2 linked regions of the Aromatoleum petrolei genome follow. The protein of the gene in region 2 interacts with the protein of the main gene of each other region in a pairwise test. Links are inferred from orthologs where the notes say so. Each region holds a gene or a part of one and is shown on either strand. Other genes may lie near its edges. The genes, in order: gyrA and gyrB.

Evidence for each region.
Region 1: the proteins of gyrB (region 2) and gyrA interact in binary tests that used the Escherichia coli proteins (3 or more experiments, as listed by UniProt). The link is inferred for Aromatoleum petrolei from one-to-one orthologs.

The regions. Positions count from the first base shown.
Region 1 is NZ_CP059560.1:1,610,196-1,617,433, reverse strand. Bases 1,954-5,147 are described here. They hold gyrA (DNA gyrase subunit A), read left to right. Parts: upstream 1,954-2,334; coding sequence 2,335-4,947; downstream 4,948-5,147. Other genes in these bases: serC (3-phosphoserine/phosphohydroxythreonine transaminase), read left to right, coding at 4,973-5,147; ToN1_RS07455 (TRZ/ATZ family hydrolase), read right to left, coding at 1,954-2,093. Also shown: ToN1_RS07460 (OmpA family protein), read right to left, coding at 1-671; more of ToN1_RS07455, read right to left, coding at 774-1,953; more of serC, read left to right, coding at 5,148-6,070; pheA (prephenate dehydratase), read left to right, coding at 6,110-7,174. UniProt on the Escherichia coli protein: A type II topoisomerase that negatively supercoils closed circular double-stranded (ds) DNA in an ATP-dependent manner to maintain chromosomes in an underwound state.
Region 2 is NZ_CP059560.1:2,697,863-2,706,646, forward strand. What follows is about bases 5,721-8,784. They hold gyrB (DNA topoisomerase (ATP-hydrolyzing) subunit B), read right to left. Parts: upstream 8,478-8,784; coding sequence 5,964-8,477; downstream 5,721-5,963. Other genes in these bases: ToN1_RS12355 (retropepsin-like aspartic protease), read right to left, coding at 5,721-5,733; dnaN (DNA polymerase III subunit beta), read right to left, coding at 8,561-8,784. In the rest of the region: ToN1_RS12325 (DMT family transporter), read right to left, coding at 1-49; ToN1_RS12330 (helix-turn-helix domain-containing protein), read right to left, coding at 262-951; ToN1_RS12335 (diguanylate cyclase), read right to left, coding at 1,154-3,268; arsC (arsenate reductase (glutaredoxin)), read right to left, coding at 3,414-3,773; ToN1_RS12345 (flavodoxin family protein), read right to left, coding at 3,824-4,315; ToN1_RS12350 (hypothetical protein), read left to right, coding at 4,879-5,208; more of ToN1_RS12355, read right to left, coding at 5,293-5,720. UniProt on the Escherichia coli protein: DNA gyrase negatively supercoils closed circular double-stranded DNA in an ATP-dependent manner to maintain chromosomes in an underwound state.

The sequences.
Region 1 (7,238 bases), 1.1 Mb from region 2 along the record:
TCGATCAGCTTCTTGCGGCCCAGCTTGTCGGAGCAGTTCTTGCCCGTAACCGGTTGGCGCTCGCCCTTGCCTTCCGTGTAGACGCGGTTGGCTTCGATACCCTTGCTGACCAAGTAAGTCTTCACGGCGTTGGCACGACGCTCGGACAGCTTCTGGTTGTAGGAGTCGGAGCCCAGGCGATCGGTGTGGCCGACGGCGAGGATCACTTCGAGCTTGATGCCCTTTGCCTTGGAGGCGAGGTCGTCGAGCTTGGTCTTGCCTTCGGGCTTCAGCACGGCCTTGTCGAAGTCGAACAGGGCGTCGGCGGACAGCTTGATCTTGTCGGCGGTGGGCTTCGGCGTGGCAGCGGCGGGTGCCGGGGCAGCCGCGGGAGCGGCGGCCGGAGCCGGCGCGCACTTGTCCTTCGGCACGATGTCGCTGTCGCACTCGCAGCCGACCGGCAGTTGGCCGGCCATTGCGGTGCCGGCAGCCGCCGGGCTCCAGTAGCCGGTGCGCCAGCACAGGCCGGCGCCGCTGCGGGCGACGACATTGCGGCCGTCGATCAGGTAGGGGATTTCACCCTTGCCATCCACCACGACGTCTTTTACCTGCGCAAAGACAGTGGATGCGGAGAGGCCGATCGAGGCGATGGCGGCCAGTGCGAACATCTGCTTTTTGGTCTGTTTGGTCATAATTTCCTCGTCGATTGGCAAGAGGATGAATAGGGTAACGATTAAGCCTGCCAAGGCTGATGCGTTGATTCTCGCGACAGCAACTCGCAGCACATATCCAGTTCAGTTACTAAGCTTAGTTTGCCACAGCGCGGCAAACCCAAGCAATTCCGTGTCGTTTAATTGCAACACTGTATTCCCTTTATCCACGCGGATCTCGCCGGAAACCCATACGTGGGAGACATGTTCGCGGCCTGCTACGTGCACGAGGTGGGATGTCGGGTTGAAGCACGGGCGGGTCTCGAAGGTGTCGAGGGCGATCGCGCAGAGATCGGCTTCCTTTCCGGCTTCAATGGACCCGACGCGGTCGCCCAGGCCAAGGGCTCGCGCACCGTTCAGGGTGGCCATGCGCAGTGCTGCGTGTGCGGGCAGGGCGGTGGCGTCGAGGGTCGATACCTTGGCGAGCAGGCTCGCGTGGCGGAGTTCCTGGAACAGGTCCAGGCGGTTGTTGCTCGCGGCGCCGTCGGTGCCGAGGCCGGTGAGGATTCCCGCCGCCTGCAGCCTGGCGACCGGCGCGATGCCGCTCGCGAGTTTCATGTTCGAGGTGGGGCAGTGCGCAATGCTGCACTGGTGGCGCTGCAATAACTCGATGTCGGAGTCGTCGAGGTGCACTGCATGCACTCCGATGAAGTTTTCGCCCAGCAGGTCGAGTCCGGCCAGCCTCGCTAGCGGGCGCTTGCCGAATTGGGCGATGGAGTCGGCGACTTCCTGTGCGGTTTCGTGGATGTGCGCGTGAATCGGGATGTCGAGCTCTGCGGCAAGGGCTGCGATGCGCACGAATGTGGCATCCGAGACGGTGTAGGGCGCATGCGGCGCGAGGGCGAAGCGGATCAGCGGGTGGTTCTTCCACGCGTCCCTCGCAGCGAGTCCCTTGCGCAGATAGTCGTCGGCGTCGCTGGCGTAGGGGGTCGGGAATTCGAGCGTGGTGAGGCCTATGACGGCGCGCATGCCGAGCAGGTCGAAGGCCTCGGCGGCCGCGGCGGGGTGGAAGTACATTTCATTGCAGGTGGTGATGCCGCCGCGCAGCATCTCGGCGATCGCCAGCAAGGTGCCTTCGCGTACGAAGGTGCTCGAGACGTGCTTCCCTTCGGCGGGCCAGATCGCTTCCTGCAGCCAGCGCATCAGCGGAAGATCGTCTGCGATGCCGCGCATCAGCGCCATGGGGCTGTGTGCGTGGAGGTTTACCAGGCCGGGAATGAGAACGTGGTCGGGCAGGCTGATGCTGCGGTCCGCGTGGTAGCGGGTGCGCGCGAGCTCCTGCGGGAGCAGGTCCGTGATCGTTCCGTCGCGGATCACTACTGCGTGGTGTTCCAGCGTCAGGTTCGCGGGTTCGACGGGAATGACCCAGCGTGCATTGATCACGAGGTCGGCGGGTTGGCTCACCGTGCAGTCTCCATGTGGTGGTCGGGCGGCATGCTGCCCGCCTGCCAGTCGGTCCGGGGGCGGGGAATCGTGGATGGCGCGGTTTTCGCGACGCGCGGGCGGTTGCCGGACGGCTGTGCTTCCGATTTAAGCACATGGGTCGGGGGGGAACAATTGCGCACCTGAACGGCGCGGGCGGGAGCTGCGGTCGGCGTGTTAAGATTTAACGTTTTTACCTCGCCGTTTTTGCCGTCGCCGCCAAATGACTTCGTTTGCCAAGGAAACTCTGCCCATCAGTCTCGAAGACGAGATGCGGCACTCCTATCTGGACTACGCGATGAGCGTGATCGTCGGGCGTGCTCTGCCCGACGCCCGCGATGGTCTGAAGCCGGTGCATCGACGCGTGTTGTACGCGATGCACGAGCTGTCGAACGACTGGAACAGGCCGTACAAGAAGTCGGCCCGTATCGTCGGCGACGTGATCGGCAAGTACCATCCGCACGGCGATTCGGCGGTCTATGACACGATCGTCCGCATGGCGCAGGATTTTTCGCTGCGCTACATGCTGGTCGACGGTCAGGGCAACTTCGGTTCGGTCGACGGCGACAATGCCGCGGCGATGCGTTACACGGAAATCCGGATGGCGCGCATTGGCCACGAGCTGTTGGCCGACATTGACAAGGAGACCGTGGACTTCGGGCCGAACTACGACGGCTCGGAGAAGGAGCCTCTGATCCTGCCGGCGAGGATCCCGAATCTGCTGATCAACGGGTCGTCGGGGATCGCGGTCGGCATGGCGACGAACATTCCGCCGCACAACCTCGGTGAGGTGATCGATGCCTGCCTGATGTTGCTGAATGAGCCGGCGACCGATATCGAGGATCTCATCCGTGTCGTGCAGGCGCCGGACTTCCCCACCGCGGGCCTGATCTACGGTCTGTCCGGAGTGCATGACGGATATCGCACGGGGCGCGGGCGCGTGGTGATGCGCGCGCGCACGCACTTCGAAGATCTGGAAAAGGGAAACCGGCAGGCGATCATCGTCGACGAGCTGCCGTATCAGGTTAACAAGCGCACGCTGCTGGAACGGATCGCCGAACTCGTCAACGAGAAGAAGATCGAGGGAATCAGCGAGATTCGCGACGAGTCGGACAAGTCCGGCATGCGCGTCGTGATCGAGCTCAAGCGCAACGAGGTGCCCGAGGTCGTGCTGAACAACCTGTTTAAGCAGACGCAGCTGCAGGACACCTTCGGCATGAACATGGTGGCGCTGGTCGATGGCAAGCCGCGCACGCTGAACCTGAAGCAGATGCTGGAGTGCTTCCTCGCGCACCGGCGCGAGGTCATCACCCGGCGTACGGTGTTCGAGCTGCGCAAGGCGCGCGAGCGCGGGCATATTCTGGAAGGCCTCGCGGTCGCGCTGTCGAACGTCGACGAGATCATTGCGCTGATCAAGGCGGCGCCGACGCCGGCGGACGCAAAGCGCGAGCTGATGGCGCGGCAGTGGCGTTCTGCGCTGGTCGAGGAGATGCTGACGCGCGCGCTGGCCGATAGTTACCGGCCGGAAGGACTGGCTGCTGAGTTCGGGTTGTCGGCACAGGGCTACCGCCTCTCGGAGGCCCAGGCTCAGGCAATCCTGGAGTTGCGACTGCAGCGACTGACCGGTCTGGAGCAGGACAAGATCGTCGCGGAGTATCGCGAAGTCATGGACCTCATTACGGATCTGCTGGACATCCTCGCGAATCCAGCGCGCATCACCGCGATCATCGTCGAGGAGCTGGGCGCGATCCGCAACCAGTTCGGCGACCCGCGCCGCTCCGAGGTCGTGCTCAACACCGGCGAGATCAATATCGAGGATCTGATCGCGCCCGAGGACATGGTGGTCACGCTGTCGCACGGCGGCTATTTCAAGCGCCAGCCGCTTGCGGATTATCGGGCGCAGCGACGCGGCGGGCGCGGCAAGCAGGCGACGGGGATGAAAGACGACGATTTCATCGATCACCTCTTCGTCGCCAATACGCACGACTACATCCTGTGCTTCTCGAGCCGGGGGCGGGTGTATTGGCTGAAGGTATATGAAGTGCCGGAAGGCACGCGCAATTCGCGCGGGCGACCGATCGTGAATCTCTTCCCGCTGCTCGAAGGGGAGAAGATCAACGCGGTCCTGCCGGTGCAGACCTTCGACGACAATCACTTCGTGTTCATGGCAACTGCGGAGGGTACGGTGAAGAAGACGGCACTGACCGCCTTCGCCAATCCGCGCAAGGCGGGCATCATCGCTGCGAGCCTCGACGATGGCGATCGCCTGATCGGTGTTGCGATCACCGACGGAGAGAGCGACGTGATGCTGTTCTCGGATGCCGGCAAGGCGGTGCGTTTCCCGGAGTCCGATGTGCGGCCGATGGGGCGCGAGGCGCGCGGGGTGCGCGGCATGACACTGGAAGAAGGGCAGCAGGTGATCGCGATGCTCGTTGCCAAGCGCGAGGATCTTTGCGTGCTGACGGCGACCGAGAACGGCTACGGCAAGCGCACGCCGGTGGCCGAGTACACGCGCCACGGCCGCGGCACAAAGGGCATGATTGCGATCCAGACGTCCGAGCGCAACGGCCGTCTGGTCGGGGCCTGTCTGGTCGAGGAAACCGACGAGGTGATGCTGATCTCGACCGGGGGGGTGCTGATCCGCACCAAGGTGCAGGATATCCGCGAACTCGGGCGGGCGACGCAGGGCGTCACGCTGATCAACCTCGACGAAAGCGACACGCTGGCGGGAATCGAGAAGGTGGCCGAGTCGGAAGCCGACGAGGTGACGCTCGGCGAGCAGGGTGACGTCGCCGATGCCCAAGACGAGGCGGGCGACGACGCGCCCGCCGAATGAGACGCGCACAAGGAGTGACTCGAGCATGACCCGGGTGTTCAATTTCAGTGCCGGTCCGGCGGCCTTGCCGGAGCCAGTATTGCGTCAGGCCGCCGAGGAGATGCTCGATTGGCACGGCGCTGGCTGCGGTGTGATGGAAATGAGCCATCGCGGCAAGGAATTCATGTCCATCATCGAACAGGCCGAAGCGGACCTGCGCGAGCTGATGGCGATTCCACAGAACTACCGCGTGTTGTTTCTGCAAGGCGGGGCCACACAGCAGTTTGCGCAGCTTCCGATGAATCTGCTGGGCGGCCGTTCGGCGGACTATCTCGTGACGGGTACCTGGTCGCAGAAGGCGTACAAGGAGGCGCATCACCTCGCCGGGGCGATTGGCGGCAAGGTGCGTCTCGTTGGCAGCACGGAAGCGTGTGGCTTTACTCGGGCATTGCGGGCCGACGAGCTCGCGCTGGATGCCGATGCCGCCTACGTCCATCTGTGTACAAACGAGACGATCCACGGCGTCGAGGTCGGTGACGATGGTTTGCCTCGATCCGCGGCTCCGCTGGTCGCTGACATGTCCTCGCACATCCTGTCGCGGCACACCGATGTGAGCCGTTATGGCCTGATCTATGCCGGCGCGCAGAAGAATATTGGTCCCTCCGGGCTGGTCATCGTGATCGTGCGCGAGGATCTGCTCGGACGTGCAAGCCCGCTGACACCGACCGTGATGGACTACAAGGTCATGGCGGACAACGGTTCGATGCTCAATACCCCGCCGACCTACGCCATCTATGTCGCAGGGCTCGTGTTCCGGTGGCTAAAGGCCCAAGGCGGGCTGGCTGCGATGGAACAACGCAACATTGAGAAGGCGGCGCTTCTGTACGACTTCATCGACGACAGCGGCTTCTATCGCAATACGGTCGAAATCGGGAGCCGCTCGCGCATGAACATCCCGTTCCTGCTCCCGGATGAGGCGCTGAACGATGCCTTCCTCACGGGCGCGAAGAGCGCGGGGTTGACGCAGCTGAAGGGGCACAAATCGGTAGGCGGCATGCGTGCCTCGATCTACAACGCGATGCCGGTCGAGGGCGTGCGGGCGCTGGTGGAATACATGCGCGGATTTGCCGCGCAACATGGCTGAAACGGCTTGAGCTGCCCCGGGCGGGGTGAAGAGGCGAGCATGAGCGACGAACTGCAGAATCTCAGGAACGACATCGACCGGCTTGACGAGGAGATCCTCGCGCGCCTTGCCGAGCGCGCGCGCAGCGCGCAGCGTATCGGCGTGATCAAGCAGGGCAACCTGTATCGTCCCGAGCGCGAGGCGCAGGTGCTGCGGCGCCTTGCTGCCGTGAACCCCGGTCCCTTGCCCGGCCAGGCGGTGCAGCGGATCTTCCGCGAGATCATGTCGGCCTGTCTGGCTCTGGAGCACCCGACCAAGGTCGCCTACCTCGGGCCGGCGGGGACCTTCTCCGAGAGTGCCGCCCGCAAGCATTTCGGCGGTGCCGCGGCGCTGATGCCGACGGCGGCGATCGACGACGTGTTCCGTGCGGTCGAGGCGGGGAATGCCGATTATGGTGTCGTTCCTGTCGAGAATTCGACCGAGGGAGCGGTGGGAGGGGCGCTGGACCTGCTGCTCGCCAATCCCCTGAAGATCTGCGGCGAGGTGAACCTGCGCATCCATCAGCACCTGCTGTCCAAGGCCGAGGGGATCGGTGCGGCAAAGCGCCTGTATTCCCACGCCCAGTCCCTCGCGCAGTGCCACGAATGGCTCAACCGCAATCTCGCGCATCTGTCGCGGGTGCCGGTGGCGAGCAATGCCGAGGCTGCACGGATGGCGTCCGAGGATCCGGAATCGTGCGCCATTGCCGGCGAGGCGGCTGCGGAGCTGTACGGGCTCAACGTGCTGGCTGCTAACATCGAGGATGATCCGAACAACACGACGCGATTCGTGGTGATCGGTGATCATGATGCGGGCCCGTCGGGTCAGGACAAGACCTCGCTCGTGTGTTCGGCGCTGAATCGTCCGGGGGCGATGCATGCGCTGCTCGAGCCGTTGGCGCGGCACGGCGTGGATATGACCAAGTTGCAGTCGCGCCCGGCGCGCGGCGGGCTTTGGGAATACGTGTTCTACGTCGATATCGACGGTCATCGCGAGGATGCGCACGTCGCAGCGGCGTTGCAGGAACTCAACGAGCGCGCCGCGTTCGTCAAGGTTCTGGGCTCCTATCCGGTGGCCGCGATCTGACGCGGCCCCTCGGGCGCGGGGCAAGCGGCTCTCGTGCCGGTCGTTCGGCGGGGCGTGCGTCTGC
Region 2 (8,784 bases):
GCACGGACCACAGCGCGATCGCGGAGAGGGCTTGGAGATCGGATTTCATGCCCTTGAGCGTAGTCGCGGGCAAGGCGGCGTGCCGCCGGTGTGTCGTCGCGTTTCGCCGGTCGGCTCAGAGCCTGTGAATAAATCTGCTGCGCGGGTCGATTGCTGCGTTGCTCACTCGCTCACTCCTCGCCTATCCATTTGATATGTCTCGTCGTTCGCGCGCTCGCGCCTTGCACTCGACCCTGCTCGCGACGATTTCTTCACAAGCTCTCAGTTGCGGCCGTGGCGGCGCAGCGCGGCGGTGAGGGCTGAGGGCGAATCGTAGCCGGTGCGGCGCGCCGCCTCCGCCACGCTCAAGCCACGGGCGCGCAGGATCTCCGCTTCGTCCAGGCGTAGCCGGCGCAGCCACTGCATGGGGCTGCAGCCGAGCGCCTCGACGCAGCGGGCGCGGAACTGGCTCTCGGCCAGACAGGCGCGCGCGGCGAGGTCGGACACGCTGAGCGGTTGCGACAACTGCGTCCGTGCCCATGCGGCGAGCCCGTCCCAGTCGATGTCGCGGCGTGCGCGTTCGGGCCTTGGCAGCGCGCCCCAGGACTGGGCGAGCAGCGAGGCGGCCTGCTGGCGGTCGATCGGCAGGTCCTGCGCGAGCGCCTCGGCGATGAAGCGCGCGAGCAGATCCGTCGCCGGCTCGCAGCAGGGCCGGCGCTGGCGGGCGGCCCAGCCGGCATCGGCCGAGTCCAGCACGAGGCAGCGGCTGCCCTGGCGCGACTCGAAATCGTGCCGCTCGTGGGGGGCGATGATCAGGCCCTGACCTGCCACGACGCGGGAGCCCTGGCCGTCGATCTCCAGCTCGAGTTCGCCGTGCAGGCCCCACAGCACCTGGAAATGGTCGTGCGTGTGGCTCCCCGGCGAGGGGCCGTATGCGCGGACCGACCAGCCGGGGATCGTGTGCTTGGCCATCCCGCCATTCTCGGCAATGGCCGGGCGGTGGGCAATGGGCGACGGTCGCCCGCCGTCGCGCGTCACGCTGCGGACCCGGGACCATGCACCCGTTCCCGGCTGCGCATTCGAATGCCTGTTCGGGGGTTTCAGCCGGTTGGGCAGAGGCTTCACCCTGGATGTATCCATGGCGTCGCGGCACGGACGCGGAAAGCTTGACGGGCTACGCGCGGTCGTCCGAGAGCGGCGTTGGGGCGGCAGCGTCGCGTGCGGCGGCAGGCAGCGCATCGGCGTGATCCGGCCGAGACGCCGCAGTATCAAGGTAAGCAAAATAGGCGCGGTCCTGGCCGACGATATGCTTCGCGACCATGTCGTGCGCGAGGAAGGCGAAGAGCGTGCCGAAGTCGACCTTGCCGCAGCGCAATTCCTCGATCAGTGCATCCGCGCGCACGGTGAGCGCCTCGTGCATGCGGATATGCGCCGCGAGCTCGGGGTAGCTTATGCGCTGCAGCAGCGCTTCCTCGTCGCGGAAATGACGCACCATCTTCCCGTACAGCACCTCGACGGTGGCGCGAATTTCCGCCGCCGGGTGCTGGGCGGCGATCAGCGTCCAGAGCACGTTGATTTCATCGAAAAGCGCGCGATGTTCCGCGTCCAGTGTGGCGTCGCCGCTCTCGAAGGACGCGTGCCATACCAGCCTGATGAATCCCTCCTGCGTTCCCCTGTGGCCCACGACCGCATCGTCAGCCTCGACGCGATTGCGCCCGCCCTGCTTGGCGCGGTACAGGGCCGCGTCGGCGCGGGCAATCCAGTCGTTGCGCGATTCGGCCTCGCCCAGTTCGGCAACACCGAAACTGGCCGTGACAGCGCCCACCCCGTCGATCGCGTGCGCCGCGATGCAGACCCGCGCGCGCTCAGCGAAGACCGTGGCGCTCGCCAGATCGGTCTCGGGCAGCAGCACCACAAACTCCTCCCCGCCCCAGCGCGTCAGCGAATCGGCCTTGCGCAGCGTGCTGCGCAGGCTGGTCGCCACCGCCTGCAGGACTTCGTCGCCCTTCATGTGGCCGTAGCGGTCGTTGATGCCCTTGAACAGGTCCACGTCGAGCAGGATCAGTGCGAGGGGATGGCGGTAGCGGTGCGCGCGCTCGACCTCCAGCGCGACGACCTGGTAGAACTGACGTCGGTTCCACGCCCCGGTCAGCGCGTCCGTGCCGGCGAGCGCGTCGAGCTGCTTCAGCGTCTGCAGCAGCGCCTGCTCCTTGTCGTGCAGTCGCGTCACCAGGTTGTTGAAGCCGAACAGCAGGTCGCCGAACTCGTCCTGACGCGTCACGGCCACGGGCGCGAGTTCCTGCTTGCCGTCCGCCATCTCCCGGATCGCGCGCGACGCATTCGTCAGCGGGCGCAGCATGTGCGACAGCACCCCCAGCAGGATCAGGCTCAGCACCGCCATCGTCGCGAACGAATTGCGCCACAGCAGGCGCCGCAGCTCCGCGACCGGCTGCGATACCTCCGCCGTCGGCCGGCGCGCGACGACGATCCAACCGATGTCGGGCACCGCCGCGATGGCCGCAAGCTCGTCCTCGCCCTGCGCATCGACCGTCAGGCCCGTGCCGCGGTATCCCGTCAGCGCGCGATCGAGCATCGGATCGACGCCCGGGCCGGGTGTCGGCCGGAGCACCATCGCCGCATCGTTCGACGCCACGAACAGCTTGTCGGCTGGCGAGATCACCACGAATCCCCCGCTCTCGCCCAGCTGCGTCTGCCGCAGATCCTCGAGAAATCCCCCCTCATCGAGCCGCAGCTCGCCCGCCACCACGGCCAGCGCGCGCCCGCCGCCGTCGCGCACCGCCGCCGCCATCACGACGACGGGGGCGCCATCTCCCTCGGCGCGCTGCGGTCGGCTGATCACCGCGCCCTGCGTGCCGAGCGCCGCCTGCAACCAATCCGCTTGCGGCGCGGCGGACCCCTCGCCCCAGGCCGCCCGCGAGCTGCCCGCCACTCGCGCGCCATCCGGGCCCAGCACCCGCAAGCCGCGATCGAAGAGCGGATTCAGCCGCTCGCGCTCGTCCAGCCACGCCCCGAGCTGCAGCGGCTGCGACAGCAGCGCCGCCGGCAGTGTGTCCGCCAGTTCCCCGATCAGCGTGCGGCGCGCCTGAAGGGCATGGGCAAGATCGCGCGCCACATGGTTCACAATCGACAATTGCGCGTCCGCCACCACTTCATGCACGCGATCCCGCACCGTCGGCAGGATGACGAGCTGACGCACCAGAACGCCGATGACGATAAGCACGACGCCGAGCGCGATGAGGCGGAACTTGAAAGTGCGGAAGAACGACATGGGTAGGTCGCGACGGTGCGGGCGGTGCGCCCAGTGTATCCACGTCCTGCGCGCGTTCAAGCATCGGGAGCTCGCGCCCGGCGCTCCACGGCAACAGGGAAGCGACTTGATGGATTCGCTTCCGCCGGGCTTGCTCGATCCTTGCTCAGGCCGGCGACAGGATGTCCAGCACCCGCTCCGGCGGCCGGCACAACCGCGTGCCCAGCGGCGTCACGACGATCGGGCGGTTGATCAGGACCGGATGCGCAAGCATCGCGTCGATCAGCTCCCCGTCGCTGCGTTCCGGCGACCCGAGGCCGAGTTCGGCGAACACCGCCTCCTTGTCGCGCATGATCGCGCGCACCGCGAGGCCGCTGGCCGCGATCAGGCGGATGAGCTCGTCGCGGCTTGGCGGCGTCTTCAGGTACTCGACGACACGCGGCGCGATGCCGCGCTCGCGCAGGATCTGCAGGGCGCCGCGAGAATTGCTGCAGCGCGGGTTGTGATAGATGGTTACGTCGGTCATGGAAGGCGTGCTCGTGGAAACGGGTGATGGGACGTCGGCGCCGACGGGGCTCAGAAAATGCCCAGCGCGAGCCCGGCTGCAATCCCTGCACCCAGCTCTTCGCAGCGCTTGAGCTCGTCGGCCCCGATGTGCTTCGGCCGAAGTATCTCATCGGGCGTCTGCGCATGCGTGCACAGGATCAGGGTCGGCGCGACCGGCTTCAGCCGCCACCCGGTCGCGATGCGATCGATCTGCCGGGCGGCATTGCTGCCGTCGCTGCCCGCACACACCAGCGTCGCGTAGGGCCGGCCGTTGATGCGGTCCAGCACAGCGTAGTAGGTGCGATCGAAGAAATCCTTCATTTGCCCGGAAATCGCGGCCAGGTTCTCCGGCGTCGCGAAGATGTAGCCGTCCGCGCCCAAAACGTCTTCGGCGCCCGCCTCGCCTGCGTGCAGCAGCCGAACCGCGACCGAGCCTTCGGCAGCGGCGCCCGCGGCGGCGGCTCGTGCCATCTGCAGCGCACCGCCGGTCATGGAGTGATAGACGATCAGCAGGGTCTTCATGGGGGGAAACGGTCCGACAAGACCGGAAGTGCCCGGAACAGCTTAGCAGCCGTGCGGGAATCGTGGTCTGTCCCTGTTTTCGTGCTCTGCGACAGTGAATAGGATGCCAGTCAATGATCCAGGAGCTGGTCACAAAAGCGTATAGCGATTCTTGGCAGCGTGACGGACGTCCGATAATCGTCGCGGCGTTTCGTGCCTGGCTCCGGCACGCGGTCACCCTCGGCGGTGCCGGTCATTTCCGCCGAGCGGAAGGATAGGGTCACCTAGGGTCACCGACGCGTTGGCGCCGTCCACGCCCGCGACGGACCGCCCGTGGCTCGCGTGGAAAATGCCCGCCGAATGCAATGGGCGGAAAGGATGCGGCCGCTTGGAGCACGTCTCGAGCGATCGCGGAACTTGGCACGCCGGCCATCTATCATAAACGTACCTCGATCCACTGGCTGCCCTAAAAAAGCCGCCTCGACGCGCGGAAACAAGCCTCGGGGACATCAGGATCGATACCAGGCGTTCGCCCGTGAGGGTGAGCGTCCCCCACAGACGGAAAGACGAAGCAGGAGGTTGCCATGAGTGCCAAATATCGCAAATATTTGTTCGCCGGCACGATTGCGGCAGTCACCGCAGTTCCACTAGCGGCCAGCGCTGAGACATATGAACTTTTTGGTGAGCGGGGTCCGGCCTCGCACCAGTTGAATTACGACGTCCGCTCCGAAAAAGGAGCCGAAATGATGCGGGCTAAGCCGGCGGGGACGAGCGATGCCAAGGGGGAGTTCTCTGCCTTTGAGACCGTCCCTGCCGAAACCGCGGCGCCGCGGCGCATGGGCACTTCACTGGAAACCGGTTGGAGCACAAACCCGGCAGCCGTGTATCCTGAAGGCGAGCGCATCACGCCGTGACCGCTACCGGATGAAGCCGTTCGTGACGGGTATGAACCGTCATTTCGCAGATGCCGGCGGGCCCGAGGCCCCGCCGGCATCTTTTCATTCGGCGAATGCCGCGAGATCGGGATTGTCGCCCGACGAGGCTTCCGCGGTGGTGGTGCAGTGGCTGAGCTGCAGACGCGGCGGTTCGAACGAGAAGATGAACGGGGCCGTCCGCTGCAACACATTGAGGCCCAGAATGGCGCGGGTCGAGCCCGGGAAGACCGCCGCTTCGACATCCTTGAGCCAGCAACCGCCGCCAATGCTCAACGCCTCGATCGCATACACCGGCACATCGATTTCGGACCCGTTCGCGAGCCGACCGCGCAATTCCTTTACGTAACGAACCGCACCCGAACTCTTGAGCTGGGCAAGCATTTCTTCGTTGATCGTCGTGTAGCCTGAACCCGTGTCGACCATCAAGTCCACGGCGCCGAGACCTGCGATCCGGCCTTCGACATAGAACGTGGTGCTGCTCGTCGCACGCATGTCGACGCTCATGTCGAACTCACCCGCCGATGCGAGGTGGACAGTGCCTGCAAGGAATGCGAAGGCCAGCCGCCGCGGGAGTGTCTTCATCCAATGGTCACCGAAGCAAGGGTTGACAGGTTGGGCGATCAATCATAACTGGAATTTCTTCCAGCACAATCAATATTTATAACGGCGCAAACAAGCTGTTGCTTTAGCCATTTTCGACGCCCGCGCTGGTGAGCATTGCCGGCGACAAGGCATCAAACGTCGATGTTCCGCGCAAACAGGGCATTCCCCTCGATGAACGCCCGACGCGGTTCCACGTCGTCGCCCATCAGCGTAGTGAAGATCTCGTCGGCGGCAATTGCGTCGTCGATCTGCACTTTCAGCAGGCGGCGCACGGCGGGGTCCATCGTGGTTTCCCACAGCTGCTCGGGGTTCATCTCGCCCAGACCCTTGTAGCGCTGCTTGCTGAGGCCGCGTTCGACTTCGGCGAGCAGCCAGCGGATGGCGTCGGCGAAGCGGGTGACGGGCTGGCTCTTCTCGCCGCGGCGGATCTCGGCGCCTTCGCCCATCAGGTCGGCGATGGCGGCGGCGGCGGTGCGGATGCTGCGGTAGTCGCCGGAGACGATGAATTCCTCGTCGATCCAGCCGCGCTTGCGGTTGCCGTGCAGCATGCGCTCGATGGCGATGCGCCAGGTCTCCGAGGCCTCATGGTACTCGGGACGGATCTGGACTTCGTCGGGCAGGTGCGGGCGGATGCGCGCGGCGGCGGCGGCGGTGGCGGCTTCGTCCGCGAGGCTGACTTCGATGTCGTGGGCGAGCATCGCGTGCAGCACCGCGCCGTCGATGTAGCCGGAGAGGCGGTTGATGACCGCTTCGGCGAGCAGGTAGCTGCGGGCCAGTCCCCCGAGGGTCTCGTCGACGATGGGGGCGGCGCCGGTGCGCGGCACGAGCGCGGCGCCGTCGAGGGCGAGCTTCAGCAGGTGCTGGTTGAGCGCCGCCTCGTCCTTGATGTACATCTCGTTCTTGCCGTGCTTGATCTTGTACAGCGGCGGCTGGGCGATGTAGATGTGGCCGCGCTCGACGAGCTCGGGCATCTGGCGGTAGAAGAAGGTCAGCAGCAAGGTGCGGATGTGCGCGCCGTCGACGTCCGCGTCGGTCATGATGATGATGCGGTGGTAGCGCAGCTTCTCCGGCTTGTAGTCTTCCTTGCCGATGCCCGTGCCGAGCGCGGTGATCATGGTGGCGATCTCCTGGCTCTGCAGCAGCTTGTCGAAGCGCGCCTTCTCGACGTTGAGGATCTTGCCCTTCAAGGGCAGGATCGCCTGGAACTTGCGGTCGCGGCCCTGCTTGGCGGAGCCGCCTGCGGAGTCACCCTCGACGAGGTAGATTTCGCACAGCGCGGGATCCTTCTCCTGGCAGTCGGCGAGCTTGCCGGGCAGGCCGACGCCGTCCAGCAGGCCCTTGCGGCGCGTCATCTCGCGCGCCTTGCGGGCGGCGTCGCGGGCGCGCGCGGCTTCGACGATCTTGGCGCAGATGGTCTTGGCGTCGATCGGGTTTTCCTGCAGGAAGTCGGTGAGCTTGCCGGCGACCACTTCCTCGACCGCGGGGCGGGCTTCCGAGGACACCAGCTTCATCTTGGTCTGGCTGGCGAACTTGGGGTCGGGCATCTTCACCGAGAGCACGCAGGCGAGGCCTTCGCGCATGTCGTCGCCGGTGATGTCGACCTTGGCCTTCTTGGCGATCTCGTTTTCTTCGATGTACTTGTTGATGACGCGCGTCATCGCCGCGCGCAGGCCGGTGAGGTGGGTGCCGCCGTCGGCCTGCGGGATGTTGTTGGTGTAGCACAACACCTGTTCGGCGTAGCTGTCGTTCCACTGCATCGCGACTTCGACGCCCAGCTCGGCGTCGTGGCCGTGGCCGGTGGGGATGCGCGTGCTGCCCGCGGCGTAGAACACGTTGGGGTGCAGCACCGACTTGGTGCGGTTGATGTATTCGACGAAGCCCTTCACGCCGCCGGCGAAGGCGAAGTCCTCTTCCTTGCCGGTGCGCTGGTCGACGAGGCGGATCTTCACGCCGTTGTTGAGGAAGGACAGCTCGCGCAGGCGTTTGGCGAGGATTTCGTAGTGGTATTCGACGGTGCCGAAGATGTCGTCGTCGGCGAGGTAATGGACCTCGGTGCCGCGCTTGGTGGTCTCGCCGATGACCTTCAGCGGGCTGACCTCGACGCCGTCGACGACGTCGATCACGCGCTCCTGCGGCACACCGCGGTGGAATTCCATGAAGTGCTTCTTGCCGTCGCGGCGCACGGTGAGGCGCAGCCACTTCGACAGCGCGTTCACGCACGATACGCCCACGCCGTGCAGGCCGCCGGACACCTTATAGCTGTTCTGGTTGAACTTGCCGCCGGCGTGCAGCACGCACATGACGATCTCGGCCGCCGAGCGCTTGGGCTCGTGCTTGTCGTCCATCTTCACGCCGACCGGGATGCCGCGGCCGTTGTCGGCCACGGAGATCGAGTTGTCGGCGTGGATAGTGATGACGATGTCGTCGCAGTGGCCTGCCAGCGCCTCGTCGATGGAGTTATCCACGACCTCGAACACCATGTGATGCAGGCCGGTGCCGTCGGAGGTGTCGCCGATGTACATGCCGGGACGCTTCCTCACGGCTTCCAGGCCTTCGAGCTGCTGGATGCTGGATTCATCGTAGTCGCCGGACGGAGCGGGAGCGGGGACGGGGGCGGACTGAGGCAGGTTTTGCGGATCGGACATCGTCAATCTCTATGAATCATCAAAGAACGCGCCCCGGGAGGGCCCGGGGCGTCAGAACGCTGCGGCGGCGGGCGCCGTGTGCGTCAAATTCGCATCGGCATGACCACGTACTTGAAGCGGTCGTTGCCCGGCAGGGTCACCAGCGCGCTCGAGTTGCCGTCGTTGAAGCGCCACTCGACCTGGTCCTCGTGGATGTTGGTGAGCACGTCGAGCAGATAGGTGACGTTGAATCCGATGTCGAGCGCGTCGCCGTGATAGTCGACTTCGAGCTCCTCCTGCGCTTCTTCCTGTTCGGCGTTGGTCGAGG